Regions from separate parts of the Allomuricauda sp. XS_ASV26 genome, predicted to be linked through region 2. Evidence: riboswitches for the same ligand, from Rfam matches in the RefSeq annotation. Region 2 holds a riboswitch; the other holds the start of a gene.
The links. Region 2 has a riboswitch for thiamine pyrophosphate ahead of pnuC (nicotinamide riboside transporter PnuC). Riboswitches for the same ligand answer to the same signal wherever they lie in the genome.

Region 1: it holds a riboswitch for thiamine pyrophosphate, as region 2 does, so the genes downstream of both, AB9K32_RS15395 (TonB-dependent receptor) here and pnuC (nicotinamide riboside transporter PnuC) in region 2, are expected to answer to the same signal.

What each region holds. Positions count from the first base shown of each region.
Region 1 covers NZ_JBGFGK010000033.1:731,889-736,329, reverse strand. Annotated here, with positions in the region: gene AB9K32_RS15395 (TonB-dependent receptor) at 1-2,156, opposite strand, end outside; TPP riboswitch at 2,241-2,334, opposite strand; gene AB9K32_RS15390 (DUF4301 family protein) at 2,871-4,406, opposite strand; gene AB9K32_RS15385 (AAA family ATPase) at 4,387-4,441, opposite strand, start outside.
Region 2 covers NZ_JBGFGK010000031.1:792,443-796,883, reverse strand. Annotated here, with positions in the region: gene AB9K32_RS11125 (FecR family protein) at 1-1,091, opposite strand, end outside; gene AB9K32_RS11120 (RNA polymerase sigma-70 factor) at 1,301-1,903, opposite strand; TPP riboswitch at 2,301-2,404, shown strand; gene pnuC (nicotinamide riboside transporter PnuC) at 2,457-3,056, shown strand; gene AB9K32_RS11110 (acyl-CoA dehydrogenase) at 3,028-4,056, shown strand; gene AB9K32_RS11105 (LysR substrate-binding domain-containing protein) at 4,355-4,441, shown strand, end outside.

The DNA.
Region 1 (4,441 bases), on a different contig from region 2:
TCAAAGGTGTAAAAATACCCATTGGAAACAATATCTGCATCAAAAATGTTATTGACCAAACCAGAAAACACAATACTTTTTACAAAAGAATTGGTTTGTATGGTGTACTGCACATTCAAATCCGTTTGTGAATAGCTATCCAGTACAGAATTGTCCGAATCGATATTGCCCATGTACTGTTTGCCCACAAATTTTGACAGAATGGACAATTGAAAATCTTGATCTGGCGAATACGTGATAATGTTCCCTGCAATCAATTTGGGAGAATAGGCAATATTTGTATTCCCTAAATTTTGAAGCTCACCATCTCTTTCAAAATAAAAATCGAGGTTACGGTTATCGCTCAAGGCGATGTTGGGCCTCCAAGTAAAGACATTGGACAAATTGACGGAAGCATCGATTTCGAGCCCCAACCTATAACTATCGCCCACATTGGAACGTAATGGTGCTCCAACGTCGTTCAATTCACCGGTAAGCACCAACTGATCTTTGTAACGCATATAATATACATTGGTGTTTACCTGAAAACTAGGGGAAACGTATCGCCATCCTAGCTCAAAATCGTTCAATTTTTCCGGTTTTGGACTTCCACTTTCGTAATCATTTCGGTTGGGCTCACGATTGGCCCTGGCGTAGGATAGATAAAAGTTATGGTTCCGATTCAAATCGAAAGTTACACCCGCTTTTGGGTTAAAAAAATTAAAGGTATCGTCCACCAATCCTGTATCCTCCCCATTGGCCTCGTAAGATACGCCACGATATTGTAGGTCGCCGAACAAAGACCATTGGTCCGTTAACTGGTAATTGGCTTTTGTATAGAAGTTCAGATCGGTTTTTTTGGAGGAATCATCATAATACCTATCCCTAATTTCTGTGCTACCGGCGTATTCGGCCCAGATAATCTCTCCGAAATGGTCTCCTTTGTACTCGTTGTATCCACCTCCAACAATAAGTTGTAGACCATTATTTTTATATGTCGCGGAAAAAATACCTCCATAAAAATCATTGTCCAACCATCGTCGGCGGATCAAATCGGTGGTTTCCACCAAATCTCCATTTACACTGATGGGCTCCAATCCATAGGTAGCAAAATCATCGTCTTCCCTAAATTGTTCAAAATAGCCTCTTCCCCGAGTATAATGTACGGCAAAATGGGTGTTCCAAGAAGCGTTCCATGTTTCGTACCAATGCAACTGAAAATGATCTTGTTTGTAATTATCCACTTCTTTGTCGTAGTATTGGGTGGTGCCGTTGTCGTCCGTATATTCTCCTGCGGAATTATAGGTACGGTCGTCCCTTAACTGTTCTGCGGTGATGCCGTTCCAAGCTTGGTACGTGATTTCATGCCCTCCAAAAAACAAGGCTTTTACCAGGGAGTTTTCATTTTTATATGCCCCTTGTAAAAAATAACCGTCCAGTTCTGATGATGCACGGTCCACATAGCCATCCGAAGTTATCCTGGACAACCTTCCGGAGAATTCAAAATGGTCGTTCAACAGTCCGGTACTGAACTTAACATTGTTCCGTAAAGTACTAAAACTGCCCACAGAAGACGAGATCCTTGCGTATCCTTCTTCGGAAAATGCGTCGGTAAGTAGGTTTAAACTTGCTCCAAAGGCACCGGCGCCGTTGGTAGATGTTCCCACTCCACGCTGCAATTGCAAGTTTTGTGTTGAAGAAGCGAAATCGGGCATGTTCACCCAAAAACTACCATGCGATTCGGCATCGTTGTAAGGTATACCATTAATGGTAACGTTTACCCTTGTGGCGTCGCTGCCACGTACCCGAATGCTCGTGTAGCCCACGCCGGCACCTGCATCGGATGTAGTTACCACAGCGGGCATAAAATTCATTAGAATCGGGATATCCTGCCCCAAATTTCGCGGTGCGAGTTCCACTTTGTCCAATTCGGAAAATGTAATGGGAAATTCCTTGGTTGCCCTCACACCCTGTACCAAGACTTCGTCCAGAGTCACTTTTTTACCTTGCAATGTGTCGATTTCTTCTTGTGCACTTACAGAAAATGCCAAGCCGAATAGGGCTAGAGTGGACAACAAAAATTTAATGCGATAACGGTTTCTTTTCTTTGTCTGTCGCACTGAACCGCTTTTTAGTGCTGCGGCCTTGCACTGCATAATTGAATAAAGGGTTTTCATTCGTAAAATTGCTACGAATAAAAGGGGTCATTATTCTTTGTTAATAATTGATTTTTGTTTCTGATGAAACATAGAAATTCCAAGATGCGCAATCTGCGCATTCCCTTGGCGGCATTACCCGCCCAGGTTCATTGGGTATAATCTCAGCCTTTTGGTAAAAGCACCCCTTTGAGATGCGGCAAATGTAAGATGTTGTGATGATTTTTAAAAACGAATTGCAAGAAAACCGTTTACCCACAAATAAAAAAGACCGCCGAAGCAGTCTCTTTCACTTTGCGTGATCACAATCGCTTGGAAAAGCTATCTATAATCTGGCAAATGGACAATACATGGATAGTGTTTATATAGCATCACCCTAATTTTTAATATCCTCGTCTCTTTTTCTGTTCTGCAGATAAATTATCAATACGTATAGAGCCAATCCCAAAGAGATCAAATCCATAATAAGCACAATTTTGCTAAACATAGTATTAAGTATAGTGTTCTGTAATTTGGGCCTGACCTTAAAGAAAGCCGCACAATATGCACGGCTTCTTAACAAACCAATCAACCAACTTTAAATAACCCTTTCGGATTATCTCAATTCAATTCTATCACCGAAAATAATTTCGTGTTTACCTATAAGACACAGCTTTTGTTCATTGGTCACTTTCAAAAACAAAAAAACCCATTACATAAAATGCAATGGGCTCCAACTTATTGAAACATATTGTTTTACACCTGATGAGAAGGCTTTAAAAGATCGTTCACGGTTTTTACCGGATTAAATGTAACCAAGGGCACCTCCACAAAAATGGTGTTCCAAAATGCCATTGCTCCATTCCACAGACCTGGAAGCTCGAGTGCCTTGAGCTCTTTTCCTTCTTTGGTTTTTTCCGTTATAAAACCTTGTTTATGATCTACAAAATCCAAAAGATTATATTTTTCTCCTTTGTAATTACGCACACCACAAACCAAATCCACAGGGTTAAAATGTGTGGAGTTTTGTAAAATGGCAGCTTGTTGTCTATTGTTTTGATCTATCTGTGCGGATTCAATAATTTGAAGCGATATAGTTCCTTCATTATCTTTTATCCAAAATGGACCTCCTCCAGGTTCTCCTTCGTTCTTCACCATTCCGCATACACGGATGGGGCGATCGATCCTATCCTTTAAAATTGATTTTTGCTCCGCTACACTAAAATCATCGTAATTTCCGGGCATACGAACATTTAGGTCTTTCTCCAAAAATGCCTTGATCTCATCGGCTTTTTCAAAAGATACTTCACCCTCCAACAGTTTGGCATACGCAAAGGCTTTGTCCTGCACTTTCTTAAGGACTCCTGCCAACATTTTTTTGCTATTGGCCACGGTTTCGAGATTCTTATCGATAATAACGTTGTCTATGTTTTTAATAAAGATTATGTCGGCATCTTGATCATTCAAGTTTTCAATAAGTGCTCCGTGCCCACCTGGACGAAACAAGATAGAACCATCATTATTTTTAAAGGGCTTGTTGTCCATATCCACGGCAATGGTATCGGTAGATGGTTTTTGATTTGAGTACGAGACATTAAAACTGGTGTCCGTTTTTTCTGAAATTCTTGGCCCCACCTGCGCTTCTTCTTCGGCAAACATGGCATCGTGCTGTTCGGATACGGTAAAATGGAGATTTGCCCTGCCTTTGGTTTTTGCGTAAAGTACGGCCTCTTTTAAATGTTCCTCAAAAGGTGTTGCCGCACCAGTTTCATACTGATGGAATGGCAACAATCCTTTGGGATAAAATCCATAATTAAGTCCACTTTCCATCAACATTTCCTTTACAAAAAGAAAAGCTTCTTCGTCTCCATTGGATGCTTTTCCCTTGATCCTGGTCATAATCCGGTCATAAAATGGAAAACTGGATAGGTTATCCGTAAACTTTTTGGCATCGGTATCTCCTGCTCTATCGATATATTCGGAGAGTTTTTCTTTTGATGGATCGTAACTGTCCAAAAAGTTGAACATGGCCTTGAACATTCTGGATGCCGCGCCCGAAGCGGGCACAAACTTTAAAAGGTCCAGTTCTGAGCGATGGTCTTCAAAATACTGCAGAAGATCTAACTGTTCTTTCTCGGAAAATCGAAGTATGCCATTGCCCACTACAGCTGCTTGCGATAGCTGCACAAAGGGAATCCCATCTTTAAATGTTTGTATCTGATTTTCTACTTTTTCTTTGGATATTCCTTTGGAATCCAGTTGTTCCAAGTCTTTAGGACTTAATTCGATCATGTTTTTGGAGTAGTTTATCTATATGTTCAATTGCT
Region 2 (4,441 bases):
ATGGACTCTTTTCCAAAATTGGCACTAAAAGTTTCCTCCCTATTTACAAAGTCTTCATTGGAAATAATAGGGATATTGAAGTGCCTCTCCAATTTCTTTAACATCTCACCGAAAGTCAGGTTCCTAAAAATCAATTCGCCATCCACCCAACGCGTGTAAACGTCGGTAATAACGGTTTGACTGGTTATCTGCTCGGTATTTTTGGTATATGTACCCATTTGTCCCGGTTGGAGCAAAAGCTCAGCTCCCTTACCATTGGAAAAAGAATCCTGTGCAGAAAGTTTAACCGACCCTTCGACCAAGACCACATCGGTCTGGGTATTTTCAGGAAACGCAGTTGCATTAAATTGTGTTCCAAGCACTTCGACCCCTACACCTCCCATATGTACTTTAAAAGGTTGATCGGAACGATGGGCCACCTCGAAATAGGCTTCACCCTCCAAATAAACATCCCTATCCAGACCATCTATAAATTTTACTGGGTATTTAAGCGAACTCCCCGCATTTACATGAACCACGGTTCCGTCCGTTAAGGACAGTTCAAATTTTCGGCCGTATGGAACCTTTAACGTATTGTAGACCGGTATCTCTGATCTTAAATCATTATCATAAGTCAACCTATTGTTCTGTACATTGCCCAAGGATTGACCTCGAACACCTACAACCTGTCCATGGTCTAGGGAATCTAGAACATTTATGGTCCCGTCCTCCATCTCCAATATAATGTGTTCTTGATTGACCAACTTTTCCAAAGTATGTATTTGAGGTTCGGATGTTGTGGCCATAAAGTAAATTCCCAACGAAATAAGAACAAAGATCGAAGCCGCAACACTTGTCCAATACTTGGGAATGGATCGCCTTTTGCTTTGTCCAGTTTTAACTTCTAAAATCCTTTGATAAATTTCGTTGGACTTGGCCTCATCTATGGTGTTCGATGAATCCAACAACGACAGCACAGTATCTTCGGATGGCAATTGCAAATCGGCATCCTTTTGTTGTAAAAAACGAATCAGCTCTTCAGACTCCGTTTTACTGCATCGATTTTGCACAAACTTATTGATCAGTTGTTCAAATCGTTTTTGGGAATTCATCAAATATTGGTTTTATCGACGTTGTTCTTAATAATACAGTTGAGCTTCACTTTTGTACTACTCTTAACTTAAAGTTTTTTTAATATTAATTTAAAATCAAAATTAATAGTTTGATTTTCTGAGTATTAATAAATTAAAAAAAGTTGAAATTTAATTGAATAGGATGCTGAAGCTATATGAACAAACCGTCTAAAATCACCAAAAGACATTCAATCTAAAGATAAATTTATTGCGATGAGAACACATAGGGAGATATCCGGATGTGTGTTAAGGTACTCTTTAATATCCGACAATGCCTTGCTCATTTGGTTTTTAACGGTACTAATAGAAATCCCAAGTTCCCTGCTTATATCATCGTAACTCATACCTTTTTCCCTGGACATCTTGAAAATAAGTTGTCGCTTAGCGGGCAAATTGCCAATGGCCTTTTCTCGCAATTCCGCATATTCAGCATTGATCAAATAATCCTCGACATCGTTCCGTGCAAGCTGGCTCTTATAAAAAATCTCGTCCCGTAATTTATTCGAAGTGGCTGCTTTCTGTAAAAAATTCAACGATTTGTTCTTTGCAATTGTAAATATGTAAGACTTAAAAGAACGATCTGGATTCAAGATTTCGCAATTGACCCAAACAGACATAAAAACTTCTTGTAAAATTTCATCGGCCATTTCTTTGGATTTGACCAATCCTAATGCAAACGCGTGCAGTCCCCTATGGTATTTTTGATACAGAGCATGGAAGGCTTTCTCGTTTCCTCTTATTAGTAATTCAACCAATAATCTGTCGTTATCATGTGAAGCTTTTGAATCCAAATCTGGCGCATTTAAAATTCTTTCGTGAATCCAGTTTTCTTTTCAAGGACAAAAAACAAGAAAACATTCAGCTTTTTCCAAAAAAACATTAAATATATTTATTTTTTCATCAAATTTCATGAAGGATTACGTTAAACTACACTACATACTTTAATTTAACGTAAGCCTGCTCAAAAAATAAAAACAACTATACAGATTGGATTTGCTTATCAAGCTTGCCATATATAGTTTAATGGCCTAATCATAATTACGAATGGTACACCTAAGTTAAAGTATAATTTTCCTAGTCTCTGTGAAATAGGCTGATGGTGAACGTCCAAATCCAACAACAACGATAGCTTTTCCTGCATTTGCCCGAAATTGATTTTTAATTGGACCATAAATAATGATATCTTCGCAGTATCATGGGGTGCCCACTTTGGGCTGAGATTATACCCGGAAGCAAATGCTTCGCACCTGATCCAGGTAATGCTGGCGTAGGGAGTACGGCAAGGTCAGTTTTGACTTGTATTCCGTTTTTTGGGCACCTCATTTTAAAAGTAAACCCAAAAAAATGGAACTTTTCTCCGAAATAGTGTTATTGCAATGGCTGGGCACCGGTTTTGGCGTGGTACAAGTGCTTTTGGCCCGGCAAAACAATGTTCACAATTATCTTTTTGGCATTGTTGCCATTCTTATCAGTATCTGGGTCCTGTACCAATCCAGATTATATGCAGACATACTTTTGAACCTCTATTATTTGATCATGAGCATTTATGGGTGGTTTTATTGGAAACTGGGCAAAAAGGCAATGGAAACCCCTATTTCCAGTTCCAATCGCAAAGAACATAGCATTGCAATAGGCATTGCCATGGGGTGTTTTGCGATAATGGCCTACTGGTTGAGCCAGCATACCGATTCGGATGTACCTTTTTGGGATGCCATTGTTGTCGCTTTTGCCTGGTCGGGGATGTGGTTGATGGCCAAACGAAAAATAGAAAATTGGATATATCTCAACATTAGCAATATTATATCCATACCCCTATTGATCTATAAGGAATTGTATATCTATGCCGGACTTACTGCATTTTTGTTCGCAGTGGCCATATCGGGGTACCTTAAATGGAAACGAATTTTAGAGAAAGATGAAAGTAACAGATTTGCAAGAGCTTGAAGAAATGCATTGTTTCGGAGATGAACTCTCCCCACACGTTCTGGAGTGGATAGGCAAGAACAACCTATGGAACATTTGGGTGCCCAAATCATTTGGCGGGCTGGAAATGTCCTTGCCTAATGGGTTAAAAATGCTCCAATCATTGGCTAGGGCCAATGGTAGTTTGGGTTGGACGGTAACCCTTTGCAGCGGAGCCAATTTTTTTATCGGAAACCTGAACCACGATGTGGCCGAAACGATCTTCAACAAATCGACCACGCCTATCTGTTTTGGTGGGAGTGGCGGAGCTACAGGAACTGCTCAAATAAATGGCAATAACTACGTACTTAACGGAACATGGAAATATGCAACGGGGGCACCATATTTGACTCATTTTACTTTGAACGCAAAAGTTCAGAAAGAGGGCAAGGATGTTCTTTGTAAGGAAGGGGCGCCAATAATTCGATCCTTTTTGTTGAACAGGCAAGATGTTGCAATTATCAAAGATTGGAACACCATCGGGCTTCGGGCCACGGCTACCCATTCCTTTAGCGTTGACTCCATATTGATTGATGAAAAATATAGCTTTACATATGATCGACTACGCTTGCCTCACTCCATTTTTAGGACGCCCTTTACGGTTTTTGCAGATTTGACCCTTTGGGTCAACTATATAGGTATAGCAGAACATTTTTTGAGCGAATCCCTTAAAAGTAATGGCCCCAATCTTTTATTGGATGAGTTCCAACAGATAATCCTAAAAAGTAACAACATATGCCACAGGTATGCTATGAAAGTCCATAAGATGGTAACCAACTCGGACAAAATACCGGAACCCTTTGCCTTGGGCCTCCACCAAGAAGCCACCGAACTGGTCCAGCGTCTTAGTGATAAATTTATAAAGGCCTACACCACATTGGGCATACGTGCATGCAGTATTGGACACCCATTAAACCATATTTTCAATGATTTCTTCACCGCCACACAACATCATAACTTTAGTCTGCTAGGCAAACGTTAACTACAACCAGAATGGTTGTTTGGCTACTCCTAAACCTATGTAATTGGCAAAACCATAGCATTTCTTTTGATTTTTTCACCACACAAATCTCAATCCTTGGACATTGATCAATACACCAATGGTTCGTAAAGTTTTTATCTTGTTCTCGATTTTAATGTTTATTTTCCCAAAAATGTTAGTTCTGCCCCAATTTCCCATTCTCTTCTGGTTGTACATCTATTAATAATCGACGGTCGACTGGGATCTTTTTAACAAGCCGGAGGCATAACAAGATTCTGGATACCTTTGAAAAAGCCGAATGAGAACCAAATTGCACATATTTAAAACTGTAGCCAATCAGTTAAACTTTACCAAGGCTGCCGAACACCTTCATATTTCGCAACCG